2 regions of the Kocuria kalidii genome follow, and region 2 is predicted to be linked to the other one. Evidence: predicted binding sites of a transcription regulator. Region 2 holds the regulator's gene; the other holds the start of a gene.
What was found. Region 2 encodes HspR, which represses chaperone genes until heat shock. Its sites were predicted from a motif close to AAGTTGAGTCNNNNNGACTCAACTT; they were not measured.
Positions count from the first base shown of each region.

Region 1 (15,842 bases), on a different contig from region 2:
GACTGACCCGTGGCCCGCCGCCGCATCGACCCCGCGGACGGGTCCCTGGCCCTGAGCACCTGGCGCGCGGACCCCGACGGCACCCCGCGCCCGGCCCTGGCCACCGCGGTGCGCTACTCCCTCGAGGAGCTCGCGGAGCGTGTCCCCGGCAACAGCGTGGAGGTGCGCGTCCCGCCCTTCGGCGTGACCCAGTGCGTGGCCGGGCCGCGGCACACCCGCGGCACGCCGCCCAACGTCGTCGAGACCGACGCCCGCACCTGGCTCGGCCTCGTGACGGGTTCCGTGACCTGGGCCGAGGCCGTCGCCGCGGGCGCCGCTGTGGCCTCGGGCACACGGACCGATCTCGCGGACGCCCTGCCCCTCTTTCCCCGGTAGCCTGGAGGGCATGAGTTCCACACCCTCCTCCCCCTCCGCGCGCCCGTCTCCGCGGAAGGGTCCGCGCCGGCGCCGCCGGCAGCGGACGGTCGCGCCGCTGGCGGCCTCCGGCAGCCAGCAGATGACCCTGCGCCGGGCTCCCAACATCTGGGCGTTCGTCCTGCTCGGCGGCGTCCTCGGCGCCGTGGTGGGAGTGCTCGTGGGGCTCTCGGGCGGAGGCAGCGCCCAGTTCACGCAGGGGGCGGTGACCCTGTTCATGGTCTCCGTGTGCACGGTGCTGGGCCTGGGGGCGGGGGCCGTCGTGGCCCTCGTGCTGGACCGCGTCTCCGTGGCCCGCGCGCGAGCCGTCACCACCGAGGTCGTGGACGGGGACGAGGACGACTCCGCCGGTGCGCCGGCGGACGGCCCCCGGCCCACCGACCCCCGAGCTTGAGAGAAGGCTGATCGACGTGGTTCGCCCTGATGGACAACTCAGCCACGACCTGCTCCCCGGAGAGAAGGGCCCCCAGGACGCGTGCGGCGTGTTCGGCGTGTGGGCCCCCGGCGAGGAGGTCGCGAAGCTGGCCTACTACGGCCTCTACGCCCTGCAGCACCGGGGTCAGGAGTCCGCCGGCATCGCCGCGAGCGACGGTCACCGCATCGCGGTGTACAAGGACATGGGGCTGGTCTCGCAGGTCTTCGACGAGGCGACCCTCACCACCCTGACCGGGCACCTGGCCGTGGGCCACTGCCGGTACTCGACCACGGGCGGGTCCTCCTGGGCGAACGCCCAGCCCACTCTGGGGGCCACCCCGCACGGGACCGTGGCGCTCGCGCACAACGGCAACCTCACCAACTCCGCGGAGCTCTACGAGCAGCTCATGGACAAGTCGGGCTTCCCCTCCCAGGGCGAGATGGCGCAGGGCAACACCACGGACACGGCGCTGGTCACCGCGCTGCTGGCCGAGCACCCGCACGGCTCGCTCGAGGACGCGGCCATGCACCTGCTCCCCCAGCTCGTGGGCTCCTTCTGCCTGGCCTTCATGGACGAGAACACCCTCTACGCCGCCCGCGACCCGCAGGGAATCCGCCCGCTGGTCCTCGGCCGGCTCGACCGGGGCTGGGTGGTGGCCTCGGAGACCGCGGCGCTGGACATCGTCGGGGCGTCGCTGGTCCGCGAGATCGAGCCGGGCGAGTTCGTGGCGGTCGACGAGCACGGTCTGCGCTCCCAGCGCTTCGCCGAGACCCGCCGCGCCGCGTGCGTGTTCGAGTACGTCTACCTGGCTCGCCCGGACACGACCATCAACGGCCGCTCCGTGTACGAGTCCCGCGTGGAGATGGGCCGCCGGCTCGCCCGGGAGCACTGGGTCGACGCGGACCTCGTCATGCCGACCCCCGAGTCCGGGACCCCGGCCGCGATCGGCTACGCCGAGGAGTCCGGCATCCCGTTCGGCAACGGGCTGGTCAAGAACGCCTATGTGGGACGAACGTTCATCCAGCCCTCGGACACCATCCGCCAGCTCGGCATCCGGCTGAAGCTCAACCCGTTGAAGTCCGTGGTGGCCGGCAGGCGGCTCGTGGTCATCGACGACTCGATCGTGCGCGGCAACACCCAGCGCGCCCTGATCCGGATGCTCCGGGAGGCCGGGGCCGCCGAGATCCACGTGCGCATCTCCTCGCCGCCCATCAAGTGGCCGTGCTTCTACGGCATCGACTTCGCGTCCCGCGCCGAGCTGATCGCCAACGGCCTCGGGGTCGAGGAGATCCGGGCGTCCCTCGGGGCCGACTCCCTCGGCTACATCTCCGAGGACGGGATGATCGAGTCGACCCTGCAGGGGCGCGGCGAGCTGTGCACCGCGTGCTTCTCCGGGACCTATCCCACCCGCCTGCCGGACGCGGACAAGCTGGGCAAGAACGTCTTCGAGACCCGCACGCCGGTGGACTCCTCGCCCCGCCGGGCGGCGGCCGGACCGGGCGTGGCGCAGCGTCCGGAGCACGCCTCCGCGGTGTCCATCGACACCCGTCCCTCGGCCACCGACGGACTCTCCCCCCGGCACGCCGGGGGCACGAGAATCTCCGACGCGGACCCCGGCACGCAGGAGACCTCCACCGGGTGCGACCCCGGACCGGACTCCGACCTCGAGGACCTGCTCCTGCCGGAGGACCGGATCCCGGCCGAGCCCACCACCGCGCCGGCCTCCCGGCCCGCAGCCCGGCCCAGCACCCCGCACCAGACCGCCCAGCACCAGACCGCGAAGGACGCCTGACATGGCCCAGTCCCCCTCCTCCACGAACCGCACCGTCACCTACGCCAGCGCGGGCGTGGACGTCGAGGCGGGAGACCGCGCCGTGGAGCTCATGAAGAGCGCGGTCAAGGCCACGCACACCCCGGGCGTGGTCGGCGGGGTCGGCGGGTTCGCCGGTCTGTTCGACGTCTCGGAGCTGCTCGCCTACCGCAGGCCCTACCTCGCCACCTCGACCGACGGCGTGGGGACGAAGGTCGCAATCGCCCAGACCCTCGACGTGCACGACACGATCGGCTTCGACCTCGTGGGCATGGTGGTCGACGACATCGTCGTGGTGGGCGCCAAGCCGCTGTACATGACCGACTACATCGCGACGGGCCGTGTGGTGCCCGAGCGCATCGCGGACATCGTGCGCGGCATCGCAGCGGCCTGCGAGCAGGCCGGCACCGCCCTGGTCGGCGGCGAGACCGCCGAGCACCCGGGACTGCTGCGCCCGGACGAGTACGACGTGGCGGGCGCCGCCACCGGCGTGGTCGAGGCCGACGAGCTGCTGGGCCCGGATCGCGTGCGCGCCGGGGACGTGGTCATCGGCATGGCGTCCTCCGGGCTGCACTCCAATGGGTACTCCCTGGTCCGCAAGGTCATCAACGTGGCCGGGTGGTCCCTGGACCGCCAGGTCTCCGAGCTGGGCCGCACCCTGGGCGAGGAGCTGCTCGAGCCCACCCGTGTCTACGCCGCCGACGTCCTCGACCTCGCGGCCGCCTTCCCCGTCAACGGTCCCGGCCGGACCACGGGCCACGGCGTCCGCGGCTTCAGCCACGTGACCGGCGGCGGTCTCGCCGCGAACCTCGCCCGCGTGCTGCCCGCCGGGCTCGAGGCGACGGTGGACCGCAGCACGTGGGAGCTGCCCGCGATCTTCCAGCTGATCGGCCAGCTCGGCAACGTCCCGCTGCCGGACCTCGAGCGGACCCTCAACCTCGGCGTGGGCATGGTCGCGATCGTCGACCCGTCGGTCGCCGAGGACGCCGTCGCCCACCTCACGGCGCGCGGCCTGAGCTCGTGGGTCATGGGCACCGTGGCCGAGATCGACCCGGACGCCGACCACGGCGGCCCCGACCGGGTGCAGGGCGCCAAGGGCGTGGACGGCGGCGCCGTGCGCATGGTCAGCACCTACGCCCGCTGACCGCCCCGGGGAGCACGGCGAACGCCCCGTCGGCCTCGGGTGGCCGGCGGGGCGTTGCGGGGGACGCAAAGAAGGTGCTCGTCCTGGACGGGCACCTGGTTGCGCGATATCGGTGGAGACGAGCGGAGCTCCCGGTGCTTACCGGCGGAAGTCCTCGTCGTAGTCGTCGGCGTACTTGTCGACGTAGGCCGAGTAGTCGTCCTCGTCCTCCTCGACGGTCTCCTCGACCGGTTCCCGCAGCGGGGGCATCTGCTCGCTGCCGCGCAGTTCCCGCTGGAGTGCCGTGAGGTCGGTCTGCGGGCTGAAGTACTTCATCTCCCGCGCCTGCCGTGTCGCCTTAGCCTTTTGACGGCCGCGCCCCATGGCGTGACCCCCTCTGTCTCTTGGTCCGGACGGCGGCACTCAGGCACAGAGTACGGCCCCGGAAATGTCGTATGAATGGTTCGTGAGACCAGGGTACATGGTTTGTCAGCCCCTCGCGCCCGGCCCCGCGCCCGGGCGCGGGACTGTCGGCAACCTCACGGGAGGCGCCCCGGACGGGGTCCGGGGCCGCGCGGTGGCGGACCCCGGCCGGGCTCCCCCGGCGGTGGCCCGCCACCCCTGCCGAGCGGATCTCAGCCCGCGGCGCGGGCCTCCCCGGCGGCGGCGGTGACGGTGAGCCCGTCCGCCACGACGTCGGCGTCGACGTCCACCCGGACGGTGTCGCCGTCGGTGACCGCTCCGGAGAGGATCGCCCTGGCGAGCTTGTCGCCGATCTCGCGCTGCACGAGCCGGCGCAGCGGACGCGCGCCGTAGGCCGGGTCGTACCCGGTGATGCCCAGCCACTCGGTCGCCGCCGGTGTGACCTCCAGGCTCAGGCGGCGCTGCCCGAGGCGCTCGGCCAGCTGGGCGACCTGGATGTCCACGATCCGGCTCAGGTCGGCCGTGGAGAGCGGCTCGAACAGGATCACGTCGTCGAGCCGGTTGAGGAACTCGGGCTTGAACGAGGCGTTGACCACGTTCATCACCGCCTGCCTCTTCGTCTCCTGCTCGACGGTCTGGTCCACCAGGAACTGGCTGCCCAGGTTGGAGGTGAGGATGAGGATCACGTTGCGGAAGTCCACCGTGCGCCCCTGCCCGTCGGTGAGCCGGCCGTCGTCGAGGACCTGCAGCAGGATGTCGAAGACGTCCGGGTGGGCCTTCTCGATCTCGTCGAGCAGGACCACCGAGTACGGCCGGCGCCGCACGGACTCGGTGAGCTGCCCGCCCGCCTCGTAGCCGACGTAGCCGGGAGGGGCGCCGACCAGCCGGGACACCGTGTGCTTCTCGCCGTACTCGGACATGTCGATCCGCACCAGCGCGCGCTCGTCGTCGAACTGGAACTCCGCCAGGGACTTCGCGAGCTCGGTCTTGCCCACGCCGGTGGGGCCCAGGAACAGGAACGAGCCGATCGGCCGGTCCGGGTCGGAGATGCCGGCGCGGGAGCGGCGCACGGCGTCCGCGACGGCCCGCACGGCCCGGTGCTGGCCGATGAGCCGCTTCCCGAGCACCTCCTCCATGTGCAGCAGCTTGTCGGTCTCGCCCTGGAGCATGCGCCCGGCGGGGATGCCGGTCCAGGCCGAGATCACCTCGGCGACGTCGTCGGCCGTGACCTCCTCCGAGACCATGGTGTCGTGCGGGGCGGAGGTGTCCTCCTGCTCCTGGGCGACGTCGAGCTCCTTCTGCAGGGCCGGGATCTCCCCGTAGAGCAGCCGGGAGGCCTCCCCGAGGTCGCCCTGGCGCTGGGCCATCTCGGCCTGCGAGCGCAGGTTGTCGATCCGCTCCTTGAGGTCGCCGACCCGGTTCAGGCCGGCCTTCTCCGCCTCCCAGCGGGCGTTGAGCGCGTCCAGGTCGGCCTTCCTGTCCGCCAGCTCCTGCCGCAGCGCCGCGAGCCGCTCGACCGACGCCGGGTCGGTCTCGCGCTCCAGCGCGAGCTCCTCCATGGTCAGGCGGTCGACGTCGCGGCGCAGCTGGTCGATCTCCTCCGGTGCGGAGTCGATCTCCATGCGCAGCCGGGAGGCGGCCTCGTCGACCAGGTCGATGGCCTTGTCCGGGAGCTGCCGGCCCGGGATGTACCGGTTGGACAGCGTGGCCGCGGCGACGAGGGCGGAGTCCGCGATCTGCACCTTGTGGTGGGCCTCGTAGCGCTCCTTGAGGCCGCGCAGGATCGCCACCGAGTCCTCGACGGAGGGCTCGCCCACGTAGACCTGCTGGAAGCGCCGCTCGAGGGCGGCGTCCTTCTCGATGTTCTCGCGGTACTCGTCCAGGGTGGTCGCGCCGATCAGGCGCAGCTCGCCGCGGGCCAGCATGGGCTTGAGCATGTTCCCGGCGTCCATCGAGCCCTCGGCGGCGCCGGCGCCGACCACGGTGTGGATCTCGTCGATGAACGTGACGACCTGGCCCTCGGACTGCTTGATCTCCTCGAGTACGGCCTTGAGCCGCTCCTCGAACTCGCCGCGGTACTTCGCACCGGCCACCATGGACCCGAGGTCCAGGGAGATCAGCGTCTTGCCGCGCAGGGACTCGGGGACGTCCCCGGCCACCATGCGCTGGGCGAGGCCCTCGACGACGGCGGTCTTGCCGACGCCGGGCTCACCGATCAGGACGGGGTTGTTCTTCGTGCGGCGCGAGAGCACCTGCACCACCCGCCGGATCTCGGAGTCCCGCCCGATGACGGGGTCCAGCTTGCCCTCGCGGGCCATGGCGGTCAGGTCGGCACCGAACTTCTCGAGCGCCTGGAACGTGCCCTCGGGGTCGGGAGTGGTGACCCGGCGGTCCCCTCGCACGGACGGGACGGCGGTCCTGAGCTGCTCGGGGCCGGCGCCCGCGCCGCACAGGACCTCCCCGACCCTCCCCTCGTGCTGGGCGAGGCCGTACAGGAGGTGCTCGGTGGAGATGTACTCGTCCCCGAGGGACTTGGCGAACTGCTCCGCGGCCTGGAGGACCTGCAGCGCGCCCCGGTTGAACTGGGCCTGCGCCGTGGAGGACCCGGAGGCGGAGGGCAGGGCCTTGATGGCGGCGCTGGCCTGCGCGGAGACGGCGTCGACGTCGGCCCCGGTGGCCTTCAGGACGGCGACGGCCACCCCCTCGCGCTGGTCCAGGAGGGCCTTCAGGAGGTGGGCGGGCTCGACCTGGGGATTGCCCGCGGTCGAGGCGTTGGCGGAGGCGGCGGAGAGCGCCTCCTGGGACTTGGTGGTGAACTTGGTCTCCACTGCGGCTCCTTGAGGACGGACGGACGGGGACGAACCGACCCGGGCGACCCGCGCTGACGAATGCGGTCGGGCAGTTCAGCTAACCTGAGTCTATCGCACTCAACCCTGGGTGGACAGGACGTATTCCCGCAGCTCCCCGGACGAGGGAGCGCCGTCCGCCACCGCTCCGTCCACCACCGCTCCGGAGCACCACCGCTCCGGAGCACCGCGGCCCGGGCGTGCCACCGCCGCGGAACCCCTGCGCTGCCCCGGCGTCGGCACGGCACGGACCCCTGCGGGGCGAGCCTCGGGAGGTGCTCGCCCCGCGGGGGTCCGTGGGGGTGGTGCCGGGGTCGCGCCGCGGGCCTAGCCGGTGCTCCGCCCCGTCAGCCGGTCGCGGAGCCGGTCGATCATGCCGACACCGGGCCCGACGGTCTTGTGGAACAGCGCGGAGTGCGGGGCGGAGGGATGCGGCCGGGTCGGCGCCAGCTTCTTGGCGTTCTGCACCTTCTCGCCCAGCTCGACGAGGTCCTCGGCCGGGATGTGGGCGCGCAGCTTGGGGAACTGGTCGGACTCCTCGTCGTCGATGTGGTGGCGCAGCTGCGCCTGCAGCTCACGGACCAGCTCCATGAACTCCGGGTCGGAGGCGTCGACGCCCTCCACCCGCTTCATGACCTGGACGATCTCGTCGTGCTCCTGCTTGTCGTGCTCGACCTCCTCGGCACCGCCGGGCAGGTGCTTCTTCATCACCGGGTAGACGTGCATCTCCTCGGCGACCGCGTGGCGCATGACCTCCGCGATCACCGTGTCGGCCAGGTCCCGGCGCCGGTCCGCGTCCGGAGTGCCCTCGATCTGGCCGAGCAGCTCGAACATCTCCCGGTGGTCGGTCGTGAGGATGTCGACGACATCCCGGACCGGTCCGTCGGCGTGGGTGTCGGTCATGGGAGGTGCCTCCTCGGCGTCGTGGTTGCGTGGTGGTGCGGTTCCGCGGCCGGCAGCACCGGGGCGCAGCACCCTGATCCGGCCGCCCTCGGTCCGCCGTCCGACAGCGCGCTGATCACTCCTGACTCTAGGCCGCCGGGCACCGGCGGACCAGGCCTCGCAGGGTCGTGACGCGGTCCCCGGCAGGGCTGCGACCGGCGGCAACGGGGCCGGCCGGCCCCGTTGCCGCCCCTGACGGTCCGGTGGCTCAGACGAACTCGACCCCTTGGGCCAGGGGCAGCTGCCCGGAGTAGTTGACGGTGTTGGTGGCCTGGCGCATGTAGGCCTTCCACGAGTCCGATCCGGACTCCCGTCCGCCACCGGTCTCCTTCTCCCCGCCGAACGCCCCGCCGATCTCCGCACCGGAGGTGCCGATGTTCACGTTGGCGATGCCGCAGTCGGAGCCGGCCGCGGAGAGGAACCGCTCGGCCTCGGCCTGGTCCTCGGTGAAGACCGCCGAGGACAGCCCCTGCGGCACACCGTTCTGCAGCTCGATCGCCTCGGCGAACTGCGAGTAGGTGAGCACGTAGAGGATCGGGGCGAAGGTCTCCTCCTGCACGACCTCGCTCTGCGCCGGCATCCGCACGATGGCCGGCTGCACGTAGAAGGCGCCGGGCTGCTCCTCCGCCAGCACCCGCTCCCCGCCGGTCAGCACCGTGCCGCCCTGCTCCTCGGCCGAGCGCAGCGCCTCTTGCATGGCGTCGTGGCTGCGCTCGTCGATCAGCGGGCCCACCAGGTTCGTGGCCTCGCGGGGGTCCCCGATGCTCAGGGTGCCGTAGGCCTGGACCAGCTTCTCCGTGAGGACGTCCACGACGGACTCGTGCACGATCAGGCGCCGCATCGTGGTGCAGCGCTGTCCCGCCGTGCCCACGGCGGAGAAGACGATGCCCCGCAGGGCGAGGTCGAGATCGGCACTGGGGGCGACGATCGCGGCGTTGTTGCCGCCCAGCTCCAGCAGGGCCCGGCCGAAGCGGGCGGCCACGCGCGGGCCGACCTCCCGGCCCATGCGCACCGATCCGGTGGCCGAGACCAGGGCCACCCGGGGGTCGTCGACGAGACGCTCGCCGCCCGCACGGCCGGCGAGCACGAGCTGGTGGATGCCGGCCGGCGCCGCGCAGTCCGCGGCGGCACGGCGCAGCAGGGCGTCGGCGCCGAGCGCGCAGAGGAGAGCCGTCTCGGAGGGCTTCCACACCACGGTGTCGCCGCAGACCAGGGCAAGGGCGGTGTTCCAGGAGTGGACGGCCACGGGGAAGTTGAAGGCCGAGATCACGCCGACCACGCCCAGGGGGTGCCACGTCTCCATGAGCCGGTGCCCGGGGCGCTCGGAGGGCATGGTGCGGCCGTAGAGCATGCGGGACTGGCCGACGGCGAAGTCGCAGATGTCGATCATCTCCTGCACCTCGCCGAGGGCCTCCGAGGTGATCTTGCCGGCCTCGGCCTGCACCAGCACGGCGAGGTCCGCCTTGTGCTCGGCGAGCAGCTCGCCCCACCGCTTGACCACGGCGCCGCGCGCCGGCGCCGGGACGTCGCGCCAGCCCGGGAAGGCCTCGTGGGCCCGGCCCACGGCCGCGGTCACGTCCTCGTCGGAGGCCGCCGGCAGGGTGGTCAGCACCTCACCGGTCAGGGGGCTGCGGGCTTCGAGCTCGCCGGAGAGGGCGTCGACGTCGACCCCGCACGCGCGGAGGGCGCGGCGGACGTCGGCGGCGAGGGTGGTCTCCTGGGCGGTCTGCGACATGGTGTCTCTCCTTGGGCTCGAGTGTGCTCACGTGTGGTGCGGTGTGCTGAGGTGGGCGCGCCCCGGGCGGGCACGGGGTGCGGGTGCGGTGCTCAACGTGCGACGACGGCGGCGGCGAGCTGCTCGCGCAGCCGGGCCACCGACGCGTCCTGCTGACGCCGGTACAGGTCGTGGGGGTCGGCGACCGGACGGCCGACGATGTCGGACAGCACGGTGAGGTCGTAGTCGGTGCCGGTCCGGGCGTCGTCGCGCGAGCCCTCGTCGCTGAGGTTGGAGCGGAAGATCCCGGCGGCGGACCGGGGCAGGAAGTCCTCGTAGACGATGGGCTCCGGCACCGCGACGCCGGACTCGACCAGCACCGCGAGCTCGGTCTCCGGGCCCGGACGGTCCTCCCCCGCCCGGGCGAGGGCGTCCGGGTCGAGGACGTAGGTGAAGTACGCCAGGCCCTGGACCGCCAGCTCCTGCTCGGTCCGGGGCAGGTGCTCCTCCCACACGGAGCGGGCGACGTCGACCCGGACCCCGCCGCCCTCCCCGGCCGCCAGCCGGCGGTCGGTCTCGTCGATCATCCGGTCGTACAGGTCCCGTCCGGCCCGGGTGAGGGCGATGCCGCGCTGCTCGACCTCCCCGAAGCGCACCCGCAGCTCACCGGGGCCCACGGTGCCGTCCTCGAAGCGGAAGACCCGGTCCTCCGCGAGGGCGCGGAAGGAGGTCTGCCGCAGCAGCACGTCGGGACCGTCCCAGCGCGGCGGCCCCTGGATCTCGTCGATCATCGTGATCCCCAGCGCCTGCATCCGGGCGTAGAGGTCGTCGATGTCCAGCACGCGCGGCGTGAGGTGGTTGATGTGGGTGGTGGGGACCCCGCCGATGTCGGCGGCCACGGCCGAGACGGCCTCGAGCTCCCGGTACCAGGCGTGGTCCACCGGGTCACCGGAGAGCTCGAACGCCCCGGTGGCCAGGTCCAGCAGCCGCTCGGCGTCGTCGTCCGCCAGGCCCCCGTGCTCGGCGGCCCGGTCCGCGAGGTCGAGCAGCTCCTCCGGGAACAGGGTGCGGTGGTCGAAGAACTCCTGGAGCCGCTGCTGGAGCACCGGGTCGAAGAAGCGGGGGTCGTCGGCGGCGAGCATCGAGGTGAAGACCCGGAACGGGTTGCGGGCCAGCTCCTCGGGCTCGACGGGGCGGAAGGCGGTGGAGACCACCGGCACGGAGGACGACGAGGCGTCGCGCAGGTCGTAGAAGCCCACGGGGTGCATGCCGAACGCGGCGAAGACCCGTGCCACATGCGCCATCTCCCGGGGCGAGCCCACCCGGATCGCGCCGTGGCGCTCGGCCGTGACCCGGTCGATGCTGCCCAGGCGCTGCGCGTCGGCGCCGTGGCGCGCCAGGAAGTCCTCGTTCACGGCGGCCGAGACGTCGACCAGGGTGGTGTAGGCCGGCACCTCCGCGCCGTACATCGTGGACAGGCTGCGGGCGAACCGGGCCCGCAGCTGCCACAGCTGCTGGAAGGTCATGGCGGTGGTTCCTCTCGACGTGCTCGGGACGGGGTTCAGATGATGTTCACTTCGTGCAGCCCGGACGCGGCGGCGGAGAAGCGGTCCGCGGAGAAGTGGCCGGGGTCCAGGAAGGACGGGCGCCCCAGGAAGAGGTCGGCCACCAGCTCCCCCACTGCGGGGCCCTGGAGGAACCCGTGCCCGGAGAACCCTGTGGCGTAGAAAAAGCCGGGCAGCTCGCGGGCCTCGCCGATGAGTGCGTTCCGGTCCGGGGTGTTCTCGTAGAGGCCGGCCCAGCCGCCCTCCAGGTCGGGGTTCTCGAGCTGCGGGGCGCACACGCCGGCCGCGGCGTTCAGCTCGGGCAGCCAGTCGTAGTCGAACTCGCGGGCGAACCCGGGCTCCTGCTGGTGGGAGATGCCCAGCAGCAGCCCGTTGCGGTAGTTGTGGTGGTAGAACGTGGTCGAGAGGTCCAGTGTGAAGGGCACCGTCGGGTAGGGGACCACCCGCTGGCGCGTGAGGCCGATGAGGCGCCGGACGGGGGTGACCGGCAGGTCCACCCCGACCATGGCGCCGATCCGGGCGCTCCACGCCCCGGCGCAGCACACGACCGCACCCGTGCGGATCGTGCCCCGGTTCGTGGTCACCGACTCGACGCCGCCGGCGTCGCGCTGGACGTCCACGACCTGGGTGCGGTCGAGGATCGTCACGCCGAGCGCCACGGACGCGGCCGCGTAGGCGGCGACCACCGCACCCGGGGCCGCGAACCCGTCCCCGGGGGAGAACGAGGCCCCCGTCAGCGCCGCCGGGTCGAGCAGCGGGTTGATCTCGGCGGCCTCGCGGGGGGACACCATGCGGCTGTCGACCCCCAGTCCGTTCTGGACCTCGGTGGCTCCCTCCAGGTCGGCGACCTCCGCCGCGGACCGGCACAGGAACAGGTAGCCCACCTGCTGGAACCCGATGTCCGCCCCGAACTGCTGCGGGAAGCGCCGGAAGGCCTCCAGCGAGCGACGGCCGAGCTCGATGTTGCCCGGGTCGGAGAAGTTCGCCCGCACGCCGCCCAGGGGCTTGGCGGAGGACCCGCTGCCCAGCTCGGCGCGCTCCACGACCACGATGTTGCGCACCCCCCGGACCGCGAGGTGCCAGGCGGTGCTCAGGCCCATGATCCCGCCGCCGACGACGACCACGTCGGCGGCCGGGGGCTGGACGGTGGCATAGGTCGGGTCCAGCTCGACGATCTGGTCCACCACGGGCCCTCCCTCCGCCGGCTCCGTCCGAGCTGGCTCTCCGACCCACGCCGCCTATGTCATCGGTTATCGATAACCAGCATGATCGGGTGCCCGGCGCCGGTCAAGGGTCGGGTCCGTTCTTCTCGCGACCGGGGCACTCTTTCCCCGGGCCCGGGCCCGGTTCCGGCGCCGAGGGCCGCCCTACCCACCGCGGGGTGCGGCACCGGTCCGTCCCCGGTCCGCCGCAGCCTCCCGCCGGGTGACCGGACGTTCACGGGCGGGCGTAGTCCAGGTGGCGGACCATCCGCTCGGCCGCGAGCTCCGGGTCGCCGCCGACGACGGCCTCGGTGATGCCCCGGTGCTCCGCGGCGGAGCTCTCCAGCAGCCCGCGCTCCTGCAGGTGGTAGGAGCCATTGATGCGGGACTGGTCCCGCAGGTTCTCCACGATCGCGGTCCACCGGGCGTTCCCGAGCAGGCCCACGAGGGCCGCGTGGAAGCGCTGGTCGGCCTCGAGGTACTCCAGCATCCCGTCCGCGGCGGCCGCGGCCACGGTCTCCTCCGTCAGCCTCCGCAGCAGGACCGCGTCCTCGGCCGTGACGCCGGACTCGGCCACACGGCGCACCGCCTCCACCTCGACGAGGCGGCGGAGGTCGTAGACCTCCTGCCTGTCGCGGTCCGTCAGCTCCACCACGCGGAAGCCGCGGTTGCGGACGAGTTGGAGCAGGCCCTTGTTGGCCAGGGACATCATGGCCTCGCGGGCGGGGCTGTTGGACACCCCGAGGCGGGCGGCGAGGGCGTTGGCGGAGTAGATCTCCCCCGGCCTCATGGCCCCGCTGAGCAGCGCCCGGCGGATCAGCGCCTCGGTCGAGTCCTTGAGAGTGGGGCGCGAGAGTTCCACGACGTGGAGCGCGTCGTCCCAGGCGTCGGTTCGCTCCATCCGCCCTCCAGCCTGCCCCTCGTTCCGCGCGGCCCCTGCGGGAGGCCTGTCGACGTCCTGAAGAACATAGCAGTCGGCCCCGGGCCGCGCCGGGTGCGCACGGAGCGCGATCCATATCACACACATGTTCGATCTGTCCAAGATCACACTCCCGAGGCGTTGGATGTCCTCGAGATCGTCCGTAGCATCGAACGTGTCACCTCGTTGGGCTCGCCGACGCGCCTTCCTCACCCCCCTTGCTCCACACGGAAGGACCAGCCATGTCCGCACCTCGCACTGCCGTGCTCCAGGTGGTCAACGCCCCGGACCGCAACGGCATCCGCCTCGCCCTCCTCGCCCTCGCCCTCGGCGGCTTCGGCGTGGGCACCACCGAGTTCGCCTCGATGGGCCTGCTCCCCTTCATCGCCGAGGACCTCGACGCCTCGATCCCCGCCTCCGGGCACGCCATCGCGCTCTACGCGCTGGGCGTGGTGGTCGGCGCACCGCTCATCACGTCCCTGACCTCCCGGGTGGAGCGCAAGACGCTCCTGCTCGGGCTCATGGGCGCGTTCACCGCGGGCAACGTCCTGTCGGCGGCCGCCCCCTCCCTCGAGTGGCTGTACGTGGCACGGTTCCTCTCGGGCCTGCCCCACGGCGCCTACTTCGGGGTCGCCGCAGTGGTGGCCTCCTCCCTGGTGCCGCGCGAACGGCGCGGCACGGCCGTGGCCCGCGTGGCCCTCGGCCTCACCGTCGCGAACATCGTGGGCGTGCCCCTCGCCGCCGTGCTCGGCGGGACCCTCGGCTGGCGGTCCGGCTACGGGCTCGTGGTGGTCATCGGCCTGCTGACCGTGGCCGCCCTCGCCCTGTGGGTGCCGCGCACCCACAACGGCGGCGGCGTCTCCGTGGCCCAGGAGATCCGCGCCCTGGGCCGCCCTCAGGTGGCCCTCACCCTCGTGGCCGGGGCGGTGGGCTTCGGCGGGATGTTCGCCGTGTACACGTACATCTCCCCGATCCTGACCGAGCTCAGCGGCCTCGGCATCTCCGCGGTGCCGTGGGTGCTGGCCGTGTACGGGGTGGGCATGACCGCGGGTTCCCTGCTGGCGGGCCCGCTGCTGGACCGCTCCATCGAGCGGACCGCCCTGGGTGCGGGCGCCGTCTCCGGCGTGGCACTGGCCTTCTTCGGCCTGTTCGCCCACTCCGCGGTCGCAGCCGTCCTGGGGGTGCTGTGGATCGGCGCCATGGGCGCCCTCTTCAGCACCGCGCTGCAGATGCGCCTGCTCCGCGAGGCCAAGGACGCCCCGTCCCTGACCGCCGCCATGAACCACGCGGCCTTCAACCTGGCCAACGCCATGGGCGCCTTCCTCGGCGGCACCGTCATCTCCGCCGGCTGGGGCTACCGCTCCCCCGCGTGGGTGGGGGTGGGCCTGGCCGTGGCCGGCCTCCTGGTCCTGGGCTACGCGACGCGCCTGCACCGGACAGGGACGGCACCCGTGTCCTCCCCCGTGGACACCCGGTCCCCGTTGGCCGTCCGCACCTTCTCCGGTCTGGTCGTCCTCCTGCCCGAGCCGGCGCTCGCCGGGCCGGTCCCGGCGAACAGCGCCCGGACCATGGACTGGGTCGATCTCGGCCGGTGACCGGCGCAGCAGCGCCCGGGGATCCGCACGGTCCCCGCACACGACCACCCGGGGCGCTGGACGCCGTCGTGACGGTTCCTGTCGAACTCCCGAGGAGCTCCGCGCCGGGGTGGCACACTCGGTTCCATGCATGAGCTCGTCGTGCTCGGCACCGCCTCCCAGGTCCCCACGCGCACCCGCAACCACAACGGGTACCTGCTGCGCTGGAACGGCGAGGGCCTGCTCTTCGACCCCGGCGAGGGCACCCAGCGGCAGATGACCCTGGCAGGCGTGTCGTCCCACCGGGTCACGCGCATCTGCCTCACCCACGTCCACGGCGACCACTGCCTCGGGCTGCCGGGGGTGCTCTCGCGCATGGTCCTGGACGGCGTCGCCCACCCGGTGCACCTGCACTACCCCGCGTCCGGCGAGGACGTGGTCCGGGCGCTGGTGTCCCTCGCGACCCCCGGCCTCGATCTGCGGCGGCACCCGCACGCCGGCCCCGGTCCGGTCGCGGCAGGGCTCGAGGTCCGGCCCCTGCTCCACCGCGTGGAGACCTACGGCTACCGGCTCGTGGAGCCCGACGGCCGCACGTTCCTGCCGGACCGGCTCGCCGCGGCCGGGATCACCGGCCCCGACGTCGGCCGCCTCCGGCGCGAGGGGCGGCTGCGCGGAGTGCGCCTCGAGGACGTGTCCGAGCCGCGACCGGGCCGGCGCTTCGCCCTCGTCATGGACACGGCGCCGTGCCCGGGCGCCGAAGAGCTCGCCGACGGAGTCGATCTGCTCGTGGCCGAGTCCACCTTCGCCGACGACGACGCCGCCCTCGCCGCACGGTACCGCCACCTCACCGCCGGCCAGGCGGGTGCGCTGGCCGCCGGCGGGGGCGTCGGCATGC
Region 1 covers NZ_JBISWJ010000019.1:1,053-16,894, forward strand. The annotation lists gene ACH9D3_RS02555 (asparaginase) at 1-6, shown strand, start outside; gene ACH9D3_RS02560 (sterol carrier family protein) at 10-375, shown strand; gene ACH9D3_RS02565 (hypothetical protein) at 386-808, shown strand; gene purF (amidophosphoribosyltransferase) at 825-2,621, shown strand; gene purM (phosphoribosylformylglycinamidine cyclo-ligase) at 2,623-3,783, shown strand; gene ACH9D3_RS02580 (DUF3073 domain-containing protein) at 3,922-4,146, opposite strand; gene clpB (ATP-dependent chaperone ClpB) at 4,398-7,013, opposite strand; gene ACH9D3_RS02590 (hemerythrin domain-containing protein) at 7,359-7,934, opposite strand; gene amaB (L-piperidine-6-carboxylate dehydrogenase) at 8,182-9,708, opposite strand; gene hglS (2-oxoadipate dioxygenase/decarboxylase) at 9,801-11,213, opposite strand; gene ACH9D3_RS02605 (FAD-dependent oxidoreductase) at 11,249-12,439, opposite strand; gene ACH9D3_RS02610 (FCD domain-containing protein) at 12,690-13,355, opposite strand; gene ACH9D3_RS02615 (MFS transporter) at 13,616-14,968, shown strand; gene ACH9D3_RS02620 (ribonuclease Z) at 15,095-15,842, shown strand, end outside.
Region 1: a site for HspR is predicted at 7,095-7,119, ahead of clpB (ATP-dependent chaperone ClpB). Genes of this name have one in related genera too.

Region 2 (14,476 bases):
GGACGACGCCACCGACGCCCGGGACCTCCCCACGGCGGTGGCCGACGTCGGACTGAGCCTGTGCCGCGGCCGCGTGCTCGCGCTCACCGGGCCCAACGGCGCCGGCAAGTCCACCCTCGCGCTGACGCTCGCGGGCCTGCTCGCCCCCGTGCGGGGCACGGTGGTCGCCCATCCGCGCCTCGACCGCGGCGCGGGTCCCGACCCCCTGGACTGGAGCGGGAGGGAGCTCGTGGCGCGCGTGGGGACGGTCTTCCAGGAGCCCGAGCACCAGTTCCTGCGGGGCACCGTGCGCGCCGAGCTCGAGCTGGGCCCCCGCCTGGCGGGCACGCCGGCGGCCGAGCGGGAGCGCCGCACGGACGAGCTGCTCCGCCGGCTGCGGCTCACCCATCTGGCCGAGGCGAACCCGTTCACCCTCTCCGGCGGCGAGAAGCGGCGGCTGTCCGTGGCCACGGTGCTCGCCACGGACCCGGACGTCCTGGTGCTCGACGAACCCACGTTCGGCCAGGACGCCGTGACGTGGGCGGAGCTCGTGGAACTGCTCGTGGAGCTCGTGGACGGCGGCACGTCGGTGCTGGCCGTGACGCACGACGAGGACTTCGTGCGGGCGCTCGGCGCCGAGGTCCTCGAACTGGGGGACCCGGGCCCCGGCACGCCGGCCGCGGGCCGTCCGGGGGCGGGCCGTCCGGGGGCGGGCCACCGGGCGCCGCACCGGTTCCGGCCGGCCGGCGAGCCGGCCCGGTGAGCTCCGCCGTCATCGCCCCCGCGGCCCGCAGCTCCCTGCTGGGCCGGACGAACGCCGTGGTCAAGCTGGCCGGGGCGCTGCTGCTCACCGCGGTGCTCGTGGTCAGCGCGGACCCCGTGACGTCGGGGACCGTGCTCCTGGGCGAGGTCCTGCTCCTGGCGCTGGCCGGTCAGCGCCCGCTCGCGCTGCTGGTCCGGGCGTGGCCGGTGGCCGTGGCCGCCCTCGTGAGCGGGTGGGGCACGGCCCTGCTGGCCGAGGACTCGGGAGCGGTGCTGCTCGACCTCGGACCCACCGAGATCTCGGCCGGTTCGGTGGCGGCGGGGGCGGCGATCGCGCTGCGCGGACTGGCCCTGGCGCTCCCGGGGCTGATGCTCGTGCTCACCACGGACCCCACGGATCTCGCGGACGGCCTCGCCCAGACGGTCCGCCTCCCGGCCCGCTTCGTGCTCGCGTCCCTGGCGGCGCTGCGGCTGGTGGGCGTGATGGTCACCGAGTGGGACACGCTCGCGATGGCTCGCCGGGCGCGCGGCGCGGGAACCGGGCACGGGCCGGTGGGCGCGCTGCGGGAGTTCGGCGGCCAGGCGTTCACGCTGCTCGTGCAGTCCCTGCGCCGGGCCACCCGGCTGTCGGTCACGATGGAGGCCCGGGGTTTCGGCGCAGGGCCGCGCACGTGGGCCCGCGTCCCGGGGTGCTCCTGGCGGGACACGGTGGTCCTCACGGGCTGCGCGGTGGCCGCCGCGGCGGGACCGGCGCTGTCCGCCCTGCTCGGGGCGCACCGGTTCGTCTGGGCCTGAGCCCGGCTCAGGCCTGCGAGACCCAGCCGGTGACCAGCCGGGTGAGCTCCGGGTCCACCGGCAGCGGCTGGTGGTCGAGCCCGCGCACCGGCACCGCGAGCCGGACGCTGGAGACCAGCCACACGGCGTCCGCCTCCATGAGGTCCGCCGGGTACAGCGGCCCGTAGCCGAGCTCCCAGCCGTCCTGCCGGGCGGCGGTGAAGATCTTGGCCTGCGTGGTGCCGGGCAGGACCCCGTGCGAGGGCTCGGGCGTGAGCAGGGTGCGGCGCCCGGCGCGCACGCGGGCGCAGACCACGGACGACGTCGCCCCCTCGAGGACCCTGCGGCCCTCCGTGGTGAAGACGGCCTCGTCCGCACCGAGTGAGCGGGCGTGGCGCAGGGCGGCCATGTTGATCGCGTAGGAGAGGGTCTTGGCCCCCGGCAGCAGCCACGGGTACCCGGCGTCCTGGGCGGGGTCGTGGCCGCGGGGCAGCAGCACCGCCGTCACGCCCTCCCGGCGCTGCCGGAACGTGGTCTCGGGCACGGGGCTCACCGCGATCCAGGACCACGGCCCGGCCTCCGGGGCGCCGCGGCTGACGACGACCTTGACGCTGTGCTCCGCGCCGAGTCCGCCGTCCCCGCCGGGCGCGGCGTGGGCGAGCGCCAGTTCCACCGCCCCGCGCAGGTCCTGCGGGGAGGGCACGGGCAGCTGCGCGAGCCGCGCGGAGGACGAGAGGCGCTGGTGGTGGGCCTCGAACTTCCGGACGTGACCGTCGACGGCCCGCATGGTCTCGAACACCCCGTCGCCGCGGGTGAGCCCCTGGTCGTCGATCCGCACGAGCGGCACGGACGGGTCGGCGAGGACGCCCTGCGGGTGGGCGGCGTCGAGGACGACGACGGTGGTGGTCACGGGGTTCTCCTGTCGGTCCGGCCGCGCGGTCAGCAGACCGGGCCGGGGTGCAGGATGTCCACCTGTTCCCAGACGTGGTCCTCCGCCAGGTAGGCGTCCTCCTGAGCGGCCCATCGGTCCCAGTGCTCCGCGTAGTACGCGCCGTCCCGGCTCAGGGCCCGGTCGTAGCGCAGCGCGGTGGGCAGCTCGACCCACACGGAGACGTCCAGCAGCTCGCGGGCCTCGGTGCTGCACGCGCCGACGCCCTCCAGGACGACGACCTCCGCCACCCGGGTCAGCCGCGGGGTGCCGGGGGAGCCGGTGACCCAGTCCCAGGCGCTCCACTCGGCGTCACGGCCCTCGTCGAGGGGGGTGAGCACCTCGTCCACGTAGGTGCGCCGGCCCGGTCCCAGCCCGTCCCAGCCGGGGTAGAGGTCCTCGAGGTGGAAGAGCGTCACGTCCCGCACGGGCCGCAGCACCGTGGCGAGCTGCTCGGCGAGACTGGTCTTGCCGGCGCCCGAGCGGCCGTCGATGCCGATCAGGTAGGGGCGCCGGGTCGGGGAGGGGAGCAGTTGCGCCAGATTGGTGCCGGCGGGATTGGCCGCCGCGACCGACGGGTCCAGCTCCAGCTCGATGTCGATCACGCTCGCCCGGCGTCCTGCGCGGCGTCCTGCGCGGCGTCCCGGGCGGTGCCGAGCTCCCGGGCGACGGCGCGGACGACCCCCGGGACGGCGGCGGCGATCATGCCGTAGGTGGTCTCGAAGTCCTCCGGACCTCCGTACCACGGGTCGTAGATGCCGAGGCCGCTGCGCTCCTCACCGGCGACGGCGGGATCGAACTCCCGCAGCAGGTGCACCTTGGCGGCGGCGGCCTCGTCCGGGGCGAGCGTGCGCAGGCGGCGCCAGTGGACCACGTCCAGGGCCAGGACGAGGTCGCGGTCGGCGAATCGGACGGGATCGAACACCTGCGCGGCGTGCCGGGAGGCGTCCAGCCCCGCGCGGCGCATCAGCTCGCCGGCACGCGGGTCCACGGGGTTGCCCAGCTCCTCGTCGCTGACGCCTGCGGAGTCGACGCGGACGTGCCCGGCCAGCCCGGCGGCCTCGAAGGCGCGGCGCAGCGCGAACTCCGCCATGGGGGAGCGGCAGATGTTGCCGGTGCACACGGCCACGATCGAATACATAGCGGGCATTCTAAGCCGTGCGCTCCCGTCGCGCGACGTGCGGCCGCCGCCCGGGGGCGACGGCCGCACCTCGCAGCGGTCGATCAGGGCCGACGGACGGTCGGGTCGAGCGCGTGCTCCTCGTCCGGGTCCAGGTGCGCCGCGTCCGGAGCACGGTCCGGGTGCGCTTCCTCCCGGTGCGAACCGTCCGCGGGCGAGCCGTCCGCGTGCGAACCGGTCTCCGCGGAGAGGTCGAGCTCCTCGCCGTTCTCGTCGACCCGCCGGTACCAGTCGGTGACGTCCGGGTGGTGCGAGTCGAACGTCTCGCCGGCGGCGCGGGAGCCCGGGGCGTGCTCCACCTGCAGGGCGAAGTCGTCGCCGTGCTCCTCGATGCCGTGGATCACCGCCTTGCGCACGGCCGTGACGGCGAACTCGTGGCGGATCGTCGCCGGGTCGCTGCGCAGGTCCTTGTAGAACGAGACCATCAGGAAGGCGACGATCACGGCGAACGGCAGGGCCGAGACGGTCACGAGGTTCTGCATGCCGGTCAGGGCGTCGTCGCCGCCCACGAGCATCATGACGGCCGCGATCCCGCCGAGGCACAGACCCCAGAACACGACGATCGCCCGGGTGGGCTCGGGCCGGCCCTGCTGGGACAGCGTGCCCATCACGATCGAGGCGGAGTCCGCGCTCGTCACGAAGAAGATGGCGATGATGAGCATCGCCAGCACCGAGGTGATCGCCCCGAAGGGCAGGGCGTCGAGCATCCCGAACAGCGCGGCCTCCTGGCCGCCCGCGGCCGCGAGGTCGGTCCCGGTGCGCTGCAGGTACATGGAGGTGCCGCCGATGACCACGAACCAGAGGACGCACATCGAGGAGGGGACCACGAGCACCACGGTCACGAACTGGCGCAGCGTGCGGCCGCGGGAGATCTTGGCGATGAACATCCCGACGAACGGGGACCAGGACAGCCACCAGGCCCAGTAGAAGACGGTCCAGCCGCCGGCGAAGGCGGTCGAGTCCTCGCCCCAGCCGCCGGTCTGCCCGGTCATCCACAGGTACTCCTGCAGGTACGTGCTGAACACCGCGGGGACCAGGTCCAGGATCAGGACGGTGGGCCCGGCCACGAACACGAACAGGGCGAGCAGGAAGGCCAGCAGCAGGTTCGTGCTGGAGAGGTAGCGGATGCCGCGGGCCACGCCGGAGACGGCGGAGACCACGAAGGCGGCGGTGAGCACCGCGATGACGACGATGAGGCCGCCGTTGCCGAGCGGCCCCCAGCCGGCGACGAGCTCGAGGCCCCGGGCGATCTGCAGCGCGCCGATCCCGAGGGAGGCCGCGGTGCCGAAGAGGGTCGCGAAGATGGCGAACACGTCGATGAGCCGGCCCAGGCCGCCCTCGGCGCGCCGCTGGCCGATCAGCGGCACGAAGATCCGGCTGATGAGCGGAGGACGGCCGCGGCGGTACGCGCCGTAGGCGACGGCCGCGCCGACCACGGCGTACATCGCCCAGGGGTTGAGTCCCCAGTGGAACGCGGTCTGGACGAGGGCGTAGACGGTCATCTCCTCGGAGCCGGGGTCCGCCCCGAAGCCGGGGACGCCGGCGCCGAAGTGGCTCAGGGGCTCGGAGGCGCCGTAGAACATCAGGCCGATGCCCATGCCGGCGGCGAAGAGCATGGCGAGCCACGAGAAGAACGAGTACTCGGGCTTCTCGTCGTCCATGCCCAGCGGGATACGGCCCGTGCGGCTGAAGCCGACGACGAGCATGAACAGGACGGCCGCCGTGGACAGGGCGGTGAAGAACCAGCCGGCGTTGCCGGTGACCCAGCCCAGGGCGGCGGTGGAGGCGACGGTCAGGGACTCGGTGGAGAGCACGCCCCAGGCGATGAACGCCACGATCAGCGCGGCGGTGACGAGGAAGACCACCTTGTCGGTACCGTAGCGCAGCTTCTGGTCCTCGACGGCGAGCCCGGGGACCAGGGCGGGGTGGACGCCGTGGGGGTAGTTGATCTGCCGCAGCACCTCCCGGGGCTTCGTCCGGCGGGCGGACGTGCCGGGTTCCGGCGGCTGTGGTGAATGGGGTGGTGTGCTGCTCATGATGGCTCCTGCGGTGTCGGAGTGCGTGCGGTGTCGTGTCGGTGCGTGCGGTCGCGTGCGGGTCGGGCCCGGAGCTGTCGTCGGGGCGCCCGGCGGTCCGGGCGCGCCAGCCCAGTCTACCGAAGAGCTGTCGCCGCAGGAGGCGGCGAGCGGAGGCTCACGCACGGGGCCGCACATAGATTGAGTCGATGCGGCTCAAGTCGAGTTGACAACGGCCGCTCACCTGGCAGACTTGAGCCAGGAAAACTCAAGACCTGAGACCTCCGGGATCGCAACGGGGCCACGACGGCCCGCCCGGTTCAGCTCGACACGAAGGAGAACACGTCCATGTCCCGTGCAGTAGGAATCGATCTCGGCACCACCAACTCCGTGGTGTCCGTGCTGGAGGGCGGCGAGCCCACCGTCATCGCCAACGCCGAGGGCAACCGGACCACCCCGTCCGTCGTCGCCTTCTCCAAGGACGGCGAGACCCTGGTCGGCGACATCGCCAAGCGCCAGGCCGTGACCAACGTGGACCGCACCATCGCCTCGGTCAAGCGCCACATGGGCACCGGGTGGTCCACCGACATCGAGGGCAAGAAGTACACGCCGCAGGAGATCTCCGCGCGCATCCTCATGAAGCTCAAGACCGACGCCGAGTCCTACCTCGGCGACAAGGTCACCGACGCCGTGATCACCGTTCCGGCCTACTTCAACGACGCCGAGCGCCAGGCCACCAAGGAGGCCGGTGAGGTCGCCGGCATGAACGTGCTGCGCATCGTCAACGAGCCCACCGCGGCCGCGCTCGCCTACGGCCTGGAGAAGGGCAAGGAGGACGAGCTCATCCTGGTCTTCGACCTCGGCGGCGGCACGTTCGACGTCTCCCTGCTGGAGGTCGGCAAGGACGAGGACGACTTCTCCACCATCCAGGTCCGCTCGACCGCCGGTGACAACCGCCTCGGCGGCGACGACTGGGACCAGCGGATCGTCGACTGGCTGCTGTCCCAGGTGAAGTCCAAGACCGGCGCCGACCTGTCCAAGGACAAGATCGCCCTGCAGCGCCTCAAGGAGACCGCGGAGCAGGCCAAGAAGGAGCTGTCCTCCGCGACCAGCACCAACATCTCCCTGCAGTACCTCTCCGTGACCCCCGAGGGCCCCGTGCACCTGGACGAGCGGCTCACCCGCGCGAAGTTCGAGGAGCTGACCCGGGACCTGCTCGAGCGCACCGAGAAGCCGTTCAAGGACGTCATCGCCGAGGCCGGCATCTCCGTGTCCGACATCGACCACGTGGTCCTCGTCGGCGGCTCGACCCGCATGCCCGCGGTCGTCGAGACCGTCCAGCGCCTGGCCGGCAAGGAGCCCAACAAGGGCGTCAACCCGGACGAGGTCGTCGCCGTCGGCGCGGCCATCCAGGCCGGCGTGCTCAAGGGCGACCGCAAGGACGTCCTGCTGATCGACGTGACCCCGCTGTCGCTGGGCATCGAGACCAAGGGCGGTGTGATGACCAAGCTCATCGAGCGCAACACGGCCATCCCGACCAAGCGGTCCGAGACCTTCACCACCGCGGAGGACAACCAGCCGTCCGTGTCCATCCAGGTCTTCCAGGGCGAGCGCCAGTTCACCCGGGACAACAAGAACCTGGGCACCTTCGAGCTGACCGGCATCGCCCCCGCCCCGCGCGGCATGCCGCAGATCGAGGTCACGTTCGACATCGACGCCAACGGCATCGTGCACGTCTCCGCCAAGGACAAGGGCACCGGCACCGAGCAGTCGATGACCATCACCGGCGGGTCCTCCCTCTCCAAGGAGGACATCGACCGCATGGTCAAGGACGCCGAGGCCAACGCCGAGGCGGACCGGGTGCGCCGCGAGGCGGCGGACCTGCGCAACAACGCGGAGCAGCAGGCCTACTCCGTCGACAAGCTGCTGAAGGACAACGACGAGAAGCTGCCCGCGGACGTCAAGTCCGAGGTGCAGGCGGACGTCGACGCCCTGAAGCAGGCGCTCGAGGGCGAGGACGACGACGCCGTGAAGACGGCCTACGACAAGCTGCAGCAGTCCCAGACCAAGCTCGGCGAGGCCCTCTACGCCCAGTCGCAGACCGAGGGTGCCGAGGGCGCCCCGGGTGCGGGGGCCACCGGTGCCACCGGTGACGAGGACATCGTCGACGCGGAGGTCGTCGACGACGAGGACGAGAAGAAGTGAGCATGCCCGACCCCACGCCAGGACCCGACGAGAACGCGGCGCAGAACGACGCCGGGAGCCCTTCCGGGGACCCCGCCGCGCACCCCGACGAGCACCGTGCGCAGGACTCCGGCGACGGCTCCCGCGAGGAGGCCGGGCCGGAGGGCCTGACGGTGGACGACATCCTCTCGACGCCCCAGTCGACCGACGCCGAGTCGGGAGACGCCGGGCCGGCGGCCGCGGGGGAGGAGTCCCCGGCGGCGGCCCTGGCCGAGGAGCGGCTCGAGGAGCTGCGCCGGCTGCAGGCCGAGTTCGTGAACTTCAAGCACCGCACGGCACGCGAGAAGGAGCAGCTGCGGACCTTCGTGACGGGCGACCTCCTGCAGACGCTGCTGCCGGTGTTCGACGACATCGACGCGGCCCGCCAGGCGGGAGACCTCACCGACGGCCCGTTCGCGGCGATCGCGAACAAGCTCGAGGAGATCCTCGTGCGGCAGGGGCTCGTCCGCATCGGGGAGATCGGGGAGAGGTTCGACCCCAACGTCCACGAGGCGGTGCTGCAGCAGCCCACGAGCGAGGTCGAGCCCGACCAGGTCTCGATGGTGCTGCGCTCCGGCTTCCGGATCGACGAACGCGTGGTGCGGCCGGCGCAGGTCGCCGTCGCGGTCGCCGAGTGAGGCCGGTCCCGGCCTGATCCGCACGACGGCAGGGGAGGTCCGTCCACCGGGCCTCCCCTGACCCGTCCACCGTTCCCGGCGCCGAGGCGCCGGGGACGGGCCCAGGACAACCACCGGGCCCTGTTCGACAGGACCCCGACCGGCCCCACAGAAAGGAGGCGTCATGGCCAGCCAGGACTGGATCGACAAGGACTTCTACAGCATTCTCGGCGTCTCCAAGGACGCGTCCGCAGCCGACGTCAAGAAGGCGTACCGCAAGCTCGCCCGCGAGTTCCACCCGGACCAGAACCCGGGGGACGCGCAGGCCGAGCAGAGGTTCAAGGACATCGCGGAGGCGAACTCGGTGCTCTCCGACCCCGAGGAGCGCAAGCAGTACGACGCGATCCGCGCGATGGGCTCCGGCGCGCGCTTCACCGCAGGCGGTCCGGGAGCCGCCGGCGGCTCGGCGAACTTCGAGGACCTCTTCGGCGACATCTTCGGCGGTGGCGGCGGCCGCCGTCGCCGCACCAGCTACTCCACGGGCGGACCCGGCGGCCCGGGCGGGTTCGAGGACCTGTTCTCCCAGTTCGGCGGGCAGACCGGGTACGGGGCCCCGGGCGGCTACCAGGCCCCGCCGGCGCGCGGGGAGGACATCCGGACGGAGACGACCATCCCGTTCCGCTCCTCGGTGCACGGCACCACGGTCAAGCTGCGGCGGGGCAACGGCCAGGAGACCACGGTGCGCGTCCCCCAGGGAGTGCGCGACGGGCAGAAGCTCAAGCTCGCCGGCAAGGGCCACTCGGGGCCCGGCGGCTCCGGCGACCTCTACGTCACCGTCCACGTGGTGCCGCACCCCTTCTTCACCCGGGTGGAGGGCACGGACGACGTCGAGGTCACCGTGCCGATCACGTTCCCCGAGGCCGCCCTGGGCGCCACGATCGAGGTGCCCGTCATGGACGGCGGCACCGTGCGGCTGAAGGTGCCCGCGGGCACGTCCTCGGGACGGCGCTTCCGCGTCAAGGGGCGCGGGTTCAGCACGACCAGGGGCACCGGGAACCTCATCGTCACGGTCGAGGTGCACGTCCCGGCCGAGCTCGACGAGCAGGCGCAGGCCGCCGTCCGGGCGTTCGCCGAGGCGACCGCGGGCGAGGACCCCCGGGGCGGCCTGGCCGAGAAGGCGCGGGTCTGAGATGGCCCTCGACGCCGACCAGCCGCTGTTCGTGATCTCCGTGGCCGCGGAGATCGCGGAGATGCACCCGCAGACGCTGCGCCAGTACGACCGGCTGGGTCTCGTCAAGCCGTCCCGGGCGCCCGGCAGGGCACGCCGCTACTCCCAGCGCGACATCGAGAAGCTGCAGCAGATCCAGGTGCTGTCCCAGCAGGGCGTGTCCCTCGAGGGCATCCGGCGCATCCTCCAGCTGGAGAACCAGGTCGCTGCCCTGCGGGTGCGCGTCGCGGAGCTGTCCCGAGAGCTCGAGACCGCGCGGGACCGGGCCGAGGAGTCCTCCCGGATCTTCGCCGCGGGCGCCGGCGGGGACGTGGTGCGCATGGCCCGCGGGGCGCGTCCCCGGGCCCGCAAGATCTCCCAAGCCGTGGTGCTGTACCGGCCGCCGCGCCAGCAGGAGCGCTGACCGGACGGGGCCGGCGCCGTCAGCGGCGCAGCCCTGGAGCGGTGCACCGCCGCCCACCGCCCGGCCGTCCTCGAGGAGGAGCACGAGCCCGCCCGTGGGGCCGGTGAAGTCGTCCACGGGGTGGTGCGCCGTCTCCTCCGCCCCGATCTCGGGCCCTAGCGCCGCACGTACTCGCGGTGCAGGCCTCCGAGCAGCGGCCGCGCGCGGTGGTCGCCCGGGGCGACGACGACGGAGCCGTCCCGCTCCGGGACGGCGGCCGCGCTCACGCCGTGCGGCGGTAGGTGAGGTCGCGCGGGACGCGACCCGCCTCCTGCGCCTTCCGCTCGAAGCTCGTGAGGACCCGTCCCTCCCAGCGCGGGGCCCAGCCGGCGTCCGGGTGCTCGTCGTCGGCGAGGGGGCCCGGGTGCACGTTCTCGAAGTGCGGGGACGCGTCCAGGACCTCCCGCATCACCAGGGCGTACTCCTGCCAGTCCGTGGCGAGCCGCCACAGCCCGCCCGGCGCGAGCACCCGGGCGGCGAGCTCGGCGAACGCGGGAGAGACGAGGCGCCGCTTGTGGTGGCGGGTCTTGTGCCACGGGTCCGGGAAGAAGACCCACAGCTCGTCGACCGAGGCCGGGGCGAGCATGTGCTCCAGGACCTCGGGAGCGTTGGCCTGCACCACGCGGACGTTCTGCACACCGGCCTGGCCCGCCTTGAGCAGCAGGTCCGCGATCCCGGGCTTGTACACCTCCACGGCGAGGTGGTCGCGGTCGGGGCGCTGGGCGGCGGCGTGCACGACCGCCTCGCCGAGACCCGAGCCGACCTCCACGACCAGGGGCGCCCGGCGCCCGAAGGCCGCGGCGGCGTCGAACTCGTGGTCCGGGTGGACGGACGTGTCGGTGCGCACCCGGGGGACGTCGAGCACCCGGGTGGGCGCCCAGTCGTCCCAGGCCTTCTGGCGGCGCGCGGTGAGGCGGTCGCCGCGGCGCACGAAGGAGTACGGCCTGCGGTGGAACTCCTCGGGGACGGGGCCCTGCGCGGGCTCTTCGGCGGGGGAAGGGGTGTGCTCGCTCATCGCCCTACATCCTAGGCGCAGACCGGGGGGGTCGAGGGCCCGTCGCCGGGGACGGGCCGGTGCGGCGGCTCCCACGCCGCGAACCGGGCGAGCAGCTCCTCCGCGTCCTGCGCGACCACGACGGCGTCCCGGTGCTCGGGGCGCACGAGCCCGGCCGCGGACATCGCGGTCACCGCGTCCAGCAGGGGCCTCCAGTAGCCGGCCACGTCGAGGAAGCCGACCGGCTCCGCGTGCACCCCCAGCTGCAACCAGGTCCACGCCTCGAAGATCTCCTCGACAGTGCCCAGGCCGCCGGGAAGGGCCACGAACCCGTCCGCGAGGGCGGCCATTCCCGCCTTGCGCTCGTGCATCGTCCGGACGACGCGCAGCTCGGTCAGCCCCGTGTGGGCCGCCTCGTCGTCGACCAGGGACTGCGGCATCACCCCGATCACCTCGCCCCCGGCGGCCAGTGCGGCGTCGGCGACGACGCCCATCAGCCCCACGTGGCCGCCGCCGTACACGACGCCCACCCCGCGGCGGGCGAGGGCGGTGCCGAAGGCCCGGGCGGCCGCGGCGAACCGGGGATCGGAGCCGAGGGAGGCCCCGGTGTACACGGCGAGTCTCATGGGCACATTGTCCCCGCCGTCCTTCCTGCCGTCGCCCCGGCAGCGGTCCTGCCGCCGTCGTCCGCCCTGTCCTCGGCGCTGACGTCCGCGCCGCGGCACCGATAGCATGAGTCGCGGCCCGCGCCGCCGCACCTGCGCCCGCACCCGCGGACCCCTGCCGAAGGACTCCCATGAGCTCACCGCCTCCCGAGGACCCCCTGCGCTCCCGGCTGCGCCTGTCCGGCGGCCGGGACGGGGTGGTGCTCGTGGCGGCGCTGGGGATCCTCAGCGCGGTGAGCCCGATGGCCACCGACATGTACCTGGCCTCGATGCCGGCCATGGCGGGGCACTTCGGGGCCTCGGCCTCCGCCGTGCAGCTGACCCTGACCACGTACATGATCGGCATGGCCGTGGGGCAGTTCCTGCTCGGGCCGGTGTCCGACGTGCTCGGCCGGCACCGGCTCATGGTCGCCGGGAACGCCCTGTTCCTGCTCAGCTCCGTCGCCGTGGTCCTGGCCCCGGGCATCGGGGTGGTGCTGGTCCTGCGGGCCCTCCAGGGCCTCTCCGGGGCGGCGGGCGTGGTGATCGCCCGCGCCGTGGTCTCGGACCTGGCCTCCGGCCGGCGGGCCGCGAAGCTGTTCTCGATCCTGGCGACCATCACGTCCCTCGCCCCGGTGGTGGCCCCGCTGCTGGGCGGGGTGATCGCCACGGTCGCGCCGTGGCAGACCGTGTTCTGGGTGCTCGCGGCGTTCGGGCTGCTGATGCTCGTGTGCTCCGTGCTCGTGATCCCCGAGACCCTGCCGCCGCACCGGCGGCACCGCGGCGGCGTGGGCGCCGTCGTCACCGGCTCCTGGCGGGTCCTGCGCACGCCGTCCTTCATGGCCTACGCGCTCGCGTTCGGCCTCGCGTTCGGCGCGCTGTTCTCCTACATCTCCGCCTCCTCCTTCGTCGTGCAGAACGTGCTCGGCTACTCGGCGCTCGGCTACTCCGTGGTCTTCGCCGTCAACGCGGGCGGCTCGATCATGGGCGCCGTCGTCAACACCCGGCTCGTCGACCGGATCGAGCCCGGCACGATCCTCCGCACCGCGATCGTGGTCATGGGCGCCGTCAACGTGGTGGGCCTGGGACTGGTCCTGACCGGGATCACGGGGTGGACCACGCTGGCGCACCTGTTCGTGAGCCAGACCTGCATCGGCTTCGTCATGGGCAACGCCGTGGCCCTCGCCCAGGCCCGGGTCCCCGGGCGGGCCGGGGCCGGGTCGGCGGTGCTCGGACTGGTCCAGTTCCTCCTGGGCGGTCTCGTGAGCCCGCTGACCGGTCTGGGCGGGCAGCACACCGCGGTGCCGATGGCCGTGTCCATGGCGGTGTGCTCGCTGCTCGCCACGGGCGCCGTGCTGCTGGCGCGCCGGCTCTCGCAGGGGGCGCCGGAGGGCCCCGCCGCGCGTCCCGGACCCTGACCGCAGGCCCGCGCGGTGGGGGCGGGACGCCCGCACGGGACCGGGTGGCGACGGTCCGGCCCGGGAGGCGCCCGCGCAGCACCGGGGAGGAGCGGCTCGCCCGGCAATGACCGCCGGGCCGGGGCGGCTGTGGTTAGATGCGTCGTGCCGAGACAGAGGTCACCACCTCCTCCCGGCCCCGCGTCCGCATCCACCCGACACCCCCGGGAGAACACATGCTCCAGTCCATCGAGACTGCCCTCGGCACGCTGGGCGGCATCATCTGGGGACCCTACGTCCTCGTGCCGCTGCTCCTGCTCACCGGCCTGTACCTCACCGTCCGGCTGGGCGCGCTGCAGTTCCGCACGCTCGGCCCCGCCCTGCGCCTGGCCCTGTTCGAGCGCCGGGACGCGGACGCCCGCGGCGGGGACGTCACCCAGTTCCAGGCGCTGACCACGGCGCTCGCCGCGACCGTCGGAACCGGCAACATCGTGGGCGTGGCCACCGCGATCTCGATCGGCGGGCCCGGGGCCCTGTTCTGGATGTGGGTCACCGGCCTGCTCGGCATGGCCTCGAAGTACGCCGAGGCGTTCCTGGCGGTGCGCTTCCGCACCACGGACGCCAAGGGGGAGATCTCCGGCGGGCCGCAGTACTACCTGGAGCGAGGCATCCGCAGCGGCCTCGGCAGGTTCCTGGCCGTCTTCTTCGCGATCGCCGCGGCGCTGGCCGCGTTCGGCATCGGCAACATGACCCAGGGCAACTCCATCGCCTCGAACGTGGAGGGCTCCTTCGGGGTGCCGACCTGGCTCACCGGCGTGGTGCTCGCGCTGATGACGCTGGCCGTGCTCGTGGGCGGCATCAAGGCCATCGGCCGGGTGACCGCGGCGCTCGTCCCGTTCATGATCCTCTTCTACGTGCTGGGTGCGCTGTTCATCCTGGTCGTCAACGCGGCGGCCGTCCCGCAGGCGATCCTGCTCATCCTCTCCGACGCCTTCACCGGCACCGCGGCGGTCGGCGGCTTCGCCGGCTCGGCCCTCGTGCTCGCCGTGCAGATGGGCGTGGCCCGCGGCATCTTCTCCAACGAGTCCGGCATGGGCTCGGCCGCGATCGCCGCGGCCGCCGCCCGGACCACGCACCCGGTGCGCCAGGGACTGGTCTCCATGACCCAGACGTTCATCGACACGATCATCGTGGTCACCTTCACGGGGCTCGTGCTCATCACCACGGGAGTGTGGGAGCAGGGCGCGGACCTCGCCGCCACCATGACCGGGGACGCCTTCAGCCGGGGGCTGC
Region 2 covers NZ_JBISWJ010000052.1:1,857-16,332, forward strand. The annotation lists gene ACH9D3_RS07775 (ATP-binding cassette domain-containing protein) at 1-742, shown strand, start outside; gene ACH9D3_RS07780 (CbiQ family ECF transporter T component) at 739-1,536, shown strand; gene ACH9D3_RS07785 (aminotransferase class IV) at 1,544-2,425, opposite strand; gene ACH9D3_RS07790 (uridine kinase family protein) at 2,455-3,048, opposite strand; gene ACH9D3_RS07795 (arsenate reductase/protein-tyrosine-phosphatase family protein) at 3,045-3,584, opposite strand; gene ACH9D3_RS07800 (BCCT family transporter) at 3,668-5,659, opposite strand; gene dnaK (molecular chaperone DnaK) at 5,987-7,843, shown strand; gene ACH9D3_RS07810 (nucleotide exchange factor GrpE) at 7,840-8,499, shown strand; gene ACH9D3_RS07815 (DnaJ C-terminal domain-containing protein) at 8,663-9,667, shown strand; gene ACH9D3_RS07820 (heat shock protein transcriptional repressor HspR) at 9,669-10,109, shown strand; gene trmB (tRNA (guanosine(46)-N7)-methyltransferase TrmB) at 10,372-11,163, opposite strand; gene ACH9D3_RS07830 (TIGR00730 family Rossman fold protein) at 11,175-11,768, opposite strand; gene ACH9D3_RS07835 (Bcr/CflA family efflux MFS transporter) at 11,939-13,204, shown strand; gene ACH9D3_RS07840 (amino acid carrier protein) at 13,420-14,476, shown strand, end outside.